2 regions of the Cupriavidus sp. 30B13 genome follow, and region 2 is predicted to be linked to the other one. Evidence: predicted binding sites of a transcription regulator. Region 2 holds the regulator's gene; the other holds the start of a gene.
What was found. The regulator HrcA, encoded in region 2, represses chaperone genes, less so after heat shock. The targets are predictions, from matches to a motif close to TTAGCACTCNNNNNNNNNGAGTGCTAA.
Positions count from the first base shown of each region.

Region 1: the regulator HrcA is predicted to act here: its motif matches at 2,268-2,294, upstream of ACKI2N_RS08185 (co-chaperone GroES).

Region 1 covers NZ_CP188223.1:1,765,779-1,770,595, forward strand. Annotated here, with positions in the region: gene ACKI2N_RS08170 (TauD/TfdA dioxygenase family protein) at 1-95, opposite strand, end outside; gene ACKI2N_RS08175 (hypothetical protein) at 356-529, opposite strand; gene ACKI2N_RS08180 (carboxylesterase/lipase family protein) at 558-2,171, shown strand; gene ACKI2N_RS08185 (co-chaperone GroES) at 2,386-2,676, shown strand; gene groL (chaperonin GroEL) at 2,772-4,403, shown strand; gene ACKI2N_RS08195 (nitroreductase family protein) at 4,513-4,817, opposite strand, start outside.
Region 2 covers NZ_CP188223.1:1,504,151-1,508,967, reverse strand. Annotated here, with positions in the region: gene grpE (nucleotide exchange factor GrpE) at 46-603, opposite strand; gene ACKI2N_RS07025 (hypothetical protein) at 878-1,033, shown strand; gene ACKI2N_RS07020 (RNA-binding S4 domain-containing protein) at 1,076-1,471, opposite strand; gene hemH (ferrochelatase) at 1,513-2,628, opposite strand; gene hrcA (heat-inducible transcriptional repressor HrcA) at 2,741-3,778, opposite strand; gene ACKI2N_RS07005 (NAD kinase) at 3,883-4,800, shown strand.

The DNA of each region.
Region 1 (4,817 bases), 260 kb from region 2:
TGGACCGCCACGTGGCGCGTGGCATCGAGCGCATGGCGCAGGCGCTCGTCCAGGGCGAGCGTGTGGGCGGCGTAGGCCGGCAGAGGATTGTTCATCTTGGTTCCATCAGGGTGGGCGTGGGCGCGCCGGGCGGGCCGGGAAGGCATGGCGCCGGATGCTGAACGTTAGCGATGCGGGGGGCGCCGGTCAAACGACTTATCCGGCTTTCCTTATGCGCGCGCCGCGCTTGGCGTCGTTTCGGAGCGCGGCCGGGCTGGCAGCCATGTGATTTTCCGGATACCGATATGACCGAAGATTCGTATCGGGCGGCGCAGGAGTTCAATTAGTCTTGGCGCTTCTCTTTTCGGCGGGTGCTTCAATGCCGGGCGTCCGCCGGACGGATCTCCTTCCAGGAATCGCTCGTGGCTTCCAGCATGTCTTCTTCCTCCTCTTCCTCTTCCTCTTCCTCTTCCTCTGTTTCCGCCTCCTCCCCGCCATCCCCCTCGCCATCCCCCTCGCGTCCTGCGCGCCGGACCTTTCTGCTGGGCACGGCGCGCTCCGGCGTCGCCGCCGCCGCGGTGAGCGCGCTCCCGGCCTGCGCCGGGCTCGCCGGCACCGGCGAGCCGGTCGTCGAGACCACGCTGGGCCGCGTGCGCGGTGTGCATCGGCAAGGCGTGTACGCGTTCAAGGGCGTGCCGTACGCCGCCAGCACGGCCGGCGCTAACCGCTTCCGGCCGCCGCTGCCGCGCGAGCCCTGGTCCGGCATCCGCGACGCGTTCGAGGGCGGCGCTTCCGCGCCCCAGCTCGCCGCCGGCAGCCCGGCCGAGTTCGCCTGGTACTGGTCGACGATTCCGGCCAGCGAGGATTGCCTGTCGCTGTCGCTGTTCACGCCCGGCCTGCGCGGCTACAAGCGGCGCCCCGTGCTGGTGTGGCTGCATGGCGGCGCGTTCGCCGCCGGCGCGGGCACGTCGGCCGGTTTCGACGGCAGCTACCTGGCCTTGTCGCAAGACGTGGTGGTGGTGTCGGTCAACCATCGCCTCAACGTGCTCGGCTCGCTGTTTACCGGCGAGCACGCGGACCAGCTCGCGCCGGAATCGGCCAATGCCGGCACACTGGACCAGGTGGCCGCGCTGCAATGGGTCAAGGCCAACGCGGAAGCGTTCGGCGGCGACCCAGGCAACATTACCGTGTTCGGCCAGTCCGGCGGCGCCGCCAAGGTGACCGCGCTGCTGGGCCTGCCGGCGGCCCGGGGCCTGATTCAGCGGGCCGTGGTGCAAAGCGGCTCCGGCGCATGGAAACTGGCCAGCGCGGAGAACGCCGCGCGTGCCGGCCATGCGTTCCTGCGCGAGTTCGGCCTCACCGCGGCCAACGCCGGGCGCCTGCGCGAGGTGCCGGTGGACAAGCTGATCGCCGCGTTCGGCAAGGTGGCGGCGGCCGGCGGCGGCGTCAGCGAGTTCCGCCCCACGCTCGACGGCCAGGTGTTCGCCACGGACCCGTTCGACCCGGTGGCGTCGCCGCTCGCGGCCGACATTCCGTTGCTGATCGGCAATGCCGCGCAGGAAGCCACGTTCTTCCTGGCGTCCGATCCCAGCAACTTCACGCTGTCGGCCGGGCAGGTGCGCAAGCGCGTGCAGCGTTTCGTGCGTCTCGGCGACGCCGACACCGACCGCCTGATCGCCGCGTACCGCGACATCGACGGCAAGGCGACGCCGAGCGAACTGCTGATCGCCATCGCGGGCGACTACAACTATCGCCTGCCGACGCTGGCGGTGGCCGACCGCAGGGCGCGCAACGCCGGGCTGAAGCCGGGGCAGAAGGGCGCGCCGGTGTACGCCTACCAGTTCGAATGGAAGTCGCCGGCGCGCGGCGGCGCGTTGGGCTCGCCGCACACATCCGAAGTGCCCTTCATCTTCGGCACGCTCGAGGCGGCGCGCGCGCTGGTGCAGGACAGCCCGGACCAGCTCGCGGTGCGCGACCGCATGGGCGCGATCTGGGCGCAGTTCGCGCGCACCGGTAACCCCGGCACCGACGCAGTCGCCGGCTGGGCGCCCTACGATCCGGCCACGCGCACCACCGCGCTGCTGGGCAAGGGCTGGCGCACGCAGGCGGACCCGGCGGCGCGTGCGCGCGCGGCCTTTTCGTCCGTCCCGCTGTACGAGTACAGCTTCCCCGTGTCGTTCACGCGGGACTGAGCGCCCGCGGCCTGAGAGCCTGCGCGGCCGCCCGCATGCCCTTGACTAAGGAAATGCGAAACAAGCAGTTGGCGGGCCGTGGGAGCGTTCCTATACTCGGCACTCGCCGGCATCGAGTGCTGATCGCCCGCACCGACGCGCCGGAACGCGCCGGCAATGCATCGCGATGCGCTGCCGGCCCGATCCGATTTCATTTCCCATTCTGGAGCCCAGCATGAGCCTTCGCCCGCTGCACGACCGTGTCCTGGTCAAACGGTCCGACAACGAAACCCGCACCGCATCCGGCATCGTCATCCCGGACAGCGCCGCCGAGAAGCCCGACCAGGGCGAGGTCGTGGCGGTCGGCCCCGGCCGCCGCAACGAGGCCGGCGAGCGCATCGCGCCCGACCTGCGCGTGGGCGACCGCGTGCTGTTCGGCAAGTATGCCGGGCAGGGCGTCAAGGTCGACGGCGAGGAACTGCTGGTGCTGCGCGAGGAAGACGTGGTCGCCGTGGTCGAGCGCTAAGGCGCTAAGGCGCTAAGGCGCCGACGCGCAGCATGCCGCCGGGCTGCCGCCGCGGCGGCCCGAACCAGCCAGACAAACACACAGGAAATACAGCAATGGCAGCAAAAGACGTAGTGTTCAGCGACGTGGCACGCGCCAAGGTGGTGGAAGGCGTGAACATCCTCGCCAACGCGGTGAAGGTCACGCTCGGGCCGAAGGGCCGCAACGTGGTGCTGGAGCGCAGCTTCGGCAGCCCCACGGTGACCAAGGACGGCGTGTCCGTGGCCAAGGAGATCGAGCTGCAGGACAAGCTGCAGAACGTGGGCGCGCAACTGGTCAAGGAAGTGGCCTCGCGCACCAGCGACAACGCCGGCGACGGCACCACCACCGCCACCGTGCTGGCCCAGGCCATCGTGCGCGAAGGCGTCAAGTACGTGGCGGCGGGCCTCAACCCGCAGGACCTCAAGCGCGGCATCGACAAGGCCGTGGCGGTGGCCATCGAGGAGCTGCGCCGCATCAGCAAGCCGACCACCACCAGCCGCGAGATCGCGCAGGTGGGCACCATCTCGGCCAACGGCGAGAGCGCCATCGGCGAGCGCATCGCCGAGGCCATCGACCGCGTGGGCAAGGAAGGCGTGATCACCGTGGAAGACGGCAAGTCGCTCGGCGACGAGCTGGAAGTGGTGGAGGGCATGCAGTTCGACCGCGGCTACCTGTCTCCGTATTTCATCAACAACCCCGACAAGCAGGTGGTGGTGCTGGAGCAGCCGTTCCTGCTGCTGGTGGACAAGAAGATCTCCAGCATCCGCGACCTGCTGCCGGTGCTGGAGCAGGTGGCCAAGGCCGGCCGCCCGCTGCTGATCATCGCCGAGGACGTGGAAGGCGAGGCGCTGGCCACGCTGGTGGTCAACAACATCCGCGGCATCCTCAAGGCCGCGGCGGTCAAGGCGCCGGGCTTCGGCGACCGCCGCAAGGCGCTGCTGGAGGATATCGCCGTCCTCACCAACGGCCAGGTGGTCGCCGAGGAAGTGGGCCTGTCGCTGGAAAAGGTCTCGCTGGAAGCGCTGGGCCAGGCCGCGCGCGTGGAGATCGGCAAGGAGAACACCACCATCATCGACGGCGCCGGCGATGCCGGACAGATCCAGGCGCGCGTCAAGCGCATCCGCACCCAGATCGACGAGGCCACCTCCGACTACGACCGAGAGAAGCTGCAGGAGCGCGTGGCCAAGCTGGCCGGCGGCGTGGCGGTGCTCAAGGTGGGCGGCGCCACCGAGGTGGAGGTCAAGGAAAAGAAGGCCCGCGTCGAAGACGCGCTGCATGCCACGCGCGCCGCGGTGGAGGAAGGCATCGTGGCCGGCGGCGGCGTGGCGCTGATCCGCGCGCGCCAGGCCGTCAAGGACGTGACCGGCGCCAATCCCGACCAGCAGGCCGGCATCAAGATCGTGCTGCGCGCGCTGGAGGAGCCGCTGCGCCAGATCGTCACCAACGCCGGCGAGGAAGCCAGCGTGGTGGTGGCGCGCGTGGCCGAGGGCACCGGCAATTTCGGCTACAACGCGGCCACCGGCGAATATGGCGACCTCGTGGAGGGCGGCGTGGTCGACCCGACCAAGGTGACGCGCACCGCGCTGCAGAATGCCGCCTCGGTGGCCGGCCTGATCCTGACCACGGACGCGGCGGTGATCGAGCTGCCCAAGGCCGATGCCGGTCCCGCGCTGCCGGGCGGCGCGCCGGGCGGGCTGGACTTCTGAGCCCGCGGGTAGCCGAGTGAAAAGGCCGCCGGCATTGCCGGCGGCCTTGCTGTTTCGGGCTGGCCGCGCGGGAGTCGGCCCACGCGCCCACGGGCCGACGCGCCGACTTTTACGCGGCGGGCTGGTCCTCGAACGCGAAGCGTCCCTCGGCCACCAGTTGTGCCAGCGGCAGCCGCTGGTTGGGCTGCTCGCGCGCCTGCAGCGCTTCGGGCAGTTGCGCCTTGTCGCCCCGCTTGCCGATGGCGACCACGGCCTCGATCGCGTAGTCGTCCGGCACCGCCAGCGCCTCGCGCAGCCGGGTCTTGTCGAAGCCGCCGATGCCATGCGCGTGCCAGCCCGCCAGCGTTGCCTGGAAGGCCAGGCTGGCCCAGGCCGCGCCGGCATCGAAGGAATGCGTGGCGATGTCCTGCGGTT
Region 2 (4,817 bases):
CTCGTGCCAGCCGGACAGGCGGACAGCGAAAAAAGGACTGCGGCCTTACTTGGGCGCGGACACCGTCACCAGCGCCGGGCGCAGCACGCGGTCGGCGATCATGTAGCCGCGCTGCAGCACCGACACCACGGTATTGGGCTCCTGCGGCGCCGGCACCATCGAGATGGCCTGGTGGCGATGCGGGTCGAACTTCTCGCCGACCGGGTTCAGCTCGACGATCTTGCCCTTCTCGAAGGCGCTGGTGAGCTGGCGCGCGGTCAGCTCGACGCCTTCGCGCAGCTTGGCGATGTCGCCCGAGCCGTCGGCCAGCGCAGCCTGCAGGCTGTCCATCACCGGCAGGAGGTAGTCGGCAAAGCTCTCGATGGCGAACTTGTGCGCCTTGGCGACATCCTCCTGGGCGCGGCGGCGGATGTTCTCGCCTTCGGCGGTCGCGCGCAGGAACAGGTCGTAGTTTTCCTTGGCCTTGGCTTCGAGCGCGGCCAACTGGGCGGTCACGTCCTCCGCGGCGGCGTTCTCGGCCTGCGCGGCCGGCGCGTTGTTCAGCTCCTCGCCGGCGGCCGCGGGCGGCGTCGTGTTGGATGGCGTCTGCTTCTGTTCTTCCATGTCGATCCGTTCTGATACAAGGACGCGGCCGGCCTGGCGCCGGCCACGGGTGGTTCAATCGGCAAATGTAGCCTGCAATTGGTGGCAGGCATCCATTTTTTCAAGGGCGCACCACGTCGGTGCGGTGAAACACATGGTTACAAAGAGGGGGACCCCGAAATAGGGGCCATATTGCTTTGCTGCAGCGCACCCTCTAAGATGAAAGTGTACAAAAATGACAAAAATAACGGGGTCGAAGATGCACCATAGTCGGGCCACTCTCGAAAGGTTAGCCATGCACAAGCTGCCTGTTCTGACGGTCTTCCTGCTCGCCGCATTATCGGTGATGACAATCTTTATCTGCCTCTCCGGCGCCTTCACGCCGCGGGACACCGAGTACGGCAGTGGCAAGGCGGTCTTCAAGCATTACATCATTCCCTTCGTTCGCTGATCCGGCCGGTGAGCCGCGGCGCCGCGCGCGCTGACGCTCCCCTCACCGCCCGATGCCGTCGAGCAGGCGCCGGTCGCGCTTGGTCGGCCGGCCCTGCAGGCGCGACGCCGGCTCCACGTTGAGCCGCCGGTTTTCCGCATCTTCCCGCCGCCGCGCCTGGCTTGCCTCGGTTTCCGCGTACAGCGTCTGCGCCACCGGCGCCGAACCGCGCGCGCCGGCGATCCCCTTGACCACCAGTTCCCAGCGCTGCTGGTGCGCTTCAAGCGCCACCGTGTCGCCGGGCTTGACCTCGCGCGAGTTCTTGCACGGCTGGCCGTTGACCTGCACCTTGCCGCGCTCCACGGCCTCGGCCGCCAGCGAGCGCGTCTTGAAGAAACGCGCGCACCACAGCCATTTGTCGATGCGCAGGCGGGCGTCCGCCTCGAAAGATACGTTCATGCTGTCATCTCCTCTGTCGTCTCCCCGACACGGGCCGCGCCTCAGGCCGCCGCGCCGCGCATCTGTGCCTGGCTGCGGCGCGCCTCCAGCTCGTGCGGGTGCGGCAGCCGCAACGGCCAGCCCTGCAGGTGCTGCAGGGCGATCTCGGCCAGCCCGGCGATCCAGGGCTCGGCGTCGTTGAGGCAGGGAATGTAGTGGAAAACCTTGCCACCGGCCACCTGGAATTCGGAGCGCCCCTCCATGCCGATTTCCTCGAGCGTTTCCAGGCAGTCGGCAGGGAAGCCGGGGCAGAATACGTCGACCCGGCCCGTGCCGACCTTGCCCAGCTCCCGCAGCGTCGGCGCGGTGTAGGGCTGCAGCCATTCCGCGCGCCCGAAGCGCGACTGGAAGGTGACCTGGTACTGGCCGGCCTGCAGCCCGAGCGCCTCGCCCAGCAGGCGGCCGGTCTTGAGGCATTCGCAATGGTAGGGATCGCCCAGTTCCAGCGTGCGCCGCGGCACCCCGTGGAACGACAGGATCAGGCGGTCGCCGCGCGCGAAATCCGGCGTGCCGTGCTGCGCCCAGTATGCGCCCACCTGCTGGTGCAGGGCGGCAATATAAGCCGGATGGTCGTGAAAATGCTTGACCAGCCGCAACTCCGGCTGATTGCGCCACTGCGCCAGCACGCGGAATGCCTCGTCGAACGCGGTCGCCGTGGTGGTGCCGGAATACTGCGGATACAGCGGCAGCAGCAGGATGCGCTCGGTGCCCTGGCGCCGCAGCGCTTCGAGCACCGAGCCGATCGACGGGTTGCCATAGCGCATCGCGCAGGCCACCGTCACTTCGTGGCCGTGCTGGTTGAGCAGCAGTTGCAGCGCGTGGGCCTGGCGCTCGGTGTGGACCAGCAGCGGCGAGCCGGTCATGTGCGCCTCGCGCAGCCACACCGATTCGTATTTCATGGCCGAGGCGCGCGAGCGCAGCGGCAGGATCAGGCCGTACAGGATGGGCAGCCAGGCCGCGCGCGGGATCTCCACCACGCGCGGATCGGACAGGAACTGCCTGAGGTAGCTGCCGACGGCCTTCGGGGTCGGCGCATCGGGGGTGCCGAGGTTGATGAGCAGGATCGCCGTGCGCGGCGCCTGGCCATGCTGGTAGGCCGGTTCGGGAGTAGTCTTCATGGTGTTTCCGGTGTGGCGGGGCAGGCCGCGGCGAACGCGCGCGGCCGCCGGGTCTCGCCGAACTGACAGGCGGAACGGAACAGGCAGTCCGTGAGACCCGCCTGGCCCCGCACTAGTTCTGGCTCAGCGCGCTGGACAGCAGCCGCGCCGTGATGTCGACGATCGGGATCACCCGTTCGTAGGCCATGCGGGTCGGCCCGATCACCCCCAGCGTGCCGACGATCTGGCCGTCGACCTCGTAGGGCGCGGTGATGACCGCCATGTCTTCGAGCGGCACCAGCTTGCTCTCGCCGCCGATGAAGATCTGCACGCCCTGCGCATGGCTGGAGACGTCGAGCAGCTTGAGCAGGCCGGTCTTGTGCTCGAACACGTCGAACAGGCGGCGCAGCTTTTCCATGCTGGAGGACAGGTCCTCCACCTCGAGCAGCTTGCGCTCGCCGGAGATGAAGACATGGTTGTCCTCCTCCTCGGCCATGGCGCTGCTGCCCGCTTCCACCGCCGCCTGCATCAGTTGCGACATGTCCATGCGCAGCGCCTGCAGCTCGCCGCGCAGGTGGTCGCGCACGTTGTCGAAACTCATGCCGGCATAGTGCGAGTTGATGAAATTGGCGGCCTCGACCAGCTGCGACGGGCTGTACGGCAGCTCGGTCTGGATGATGCGGTTCTGCACGTCGCCTTCCGGCGTGACGATGATCAGCAGGATGCGCTTGTCCGACAGCCGCATGAACTCGACCTGGCGGAACGCCTGCGCGCGCCGCGGGGTCATCACCACGCCGGCGAAATGCGACAGGTTGGACAAGGTGTGCGCCGCCGCGGTGATCATCCGCTGCGGCCCGAGCTGCTGGCCGTGCAGCTGGCCCTGGATCTTGCCGGTCAGCTCGGCCAGGTTGAGCGCGCCGTCCAGCGGCTGGGCGGTCAGCATGGTGTCGACGAACAGCCGGTAGCCGCGCGGGGTGGGAATGCGCCCGGCGGAGGTATGCGGGCTGGTGATGAAGCCCATTTCCTCCAGGTCCGACATCACATTGCGGATGGTGGCCGGGGACAGGTCGAGTCCCGAGTACTTCGACAGGGTGCGCGAGCCGACGGGCTGCCCCTCGGCGATATAGCGCTCGATCAGCGTTTTGAGAAGCGTTTTGGCACGTTCATCCATGATGCACCCGATTTTACGCAAGTTTTCCCGGTTCGGGCGGCCGGCGCACGCCGGCGCGCGCCGGCGTGCTGACAATGGTCACGGCGGTATGGTCTAATCCGGGCATGTCATCGCTCCCCAAGCCCGCCGCCGCGCGCGCCCCCTTTCGCACCGTCGCCCTGATCGGCAGGTACGCCACCGCCGGCATCGAAGGCCCGCTGGAAGAGCTGGCCGCCTGCATCCTGAAGAACGGCCAGGATGTGGTGTTCGAGCGCGAGACCGCCCTGGCCACCGGGCTGACCGACTACCCCGCCCTGCCCCCCGGCGAGATCGGCAAGCACGCCGACGTCGCGGTGGTGCTGGGCGGCGACGGCACCCTGCTGGGCCTGGCGCGCCAGCTGGCCGGCTTCCCGGTGCCGCTGATCGGCGTCAACCACGGGCGGCTCGGCTTCATGACCGACATCCCGCTGGAAAACGTGCAGTCGGTGCTGCCCGACATGCTGTCGGGGCGCTACGAATCCGAGACCCGCATGCTGCTGGAGTCGCAGGTGGTGCGCGACGACGGCGTGATCTTCTCCGCGCTGGCCTTCAACGACGTGGTGGTCAACCGCTCCGGCATCTCCGGCATGGTGGAGCTGGCGGTCTCGGTGGACGGCTACTTCATGTACAACCAGCGTTCGGACGGCCTGATCGTGTCCACCCCGACCGGCTCCACGGCCTACGCGCTGTCGGCCGGCGGCCCGATCCTGCATCCCACGCTGTCCGGCCTGGTGCTGGTGCCGATCGCCCCGCACGCGCTGTCGAACCGCCCGATCGTGCTGCCGCACGACGCCGAGGTGTCGATCGAGGTGGCCACCGCGCGCGACGCCAGCGTCAACTTCGACATGCAGTCGCTGACCTCGCTGCTGCCCGGCGACCGCATCGTGGTGCGGCGCTCGGCCAAGACCGTCAACCTGCTGCACCCGCTCGGCTACAACTATTACGCCACGCTGCGCAAGAAGCTGCACTGGCACGAGTACCCGAGCGAAGACAACCGGCTCTGACCGGGCCGGCCGCAACC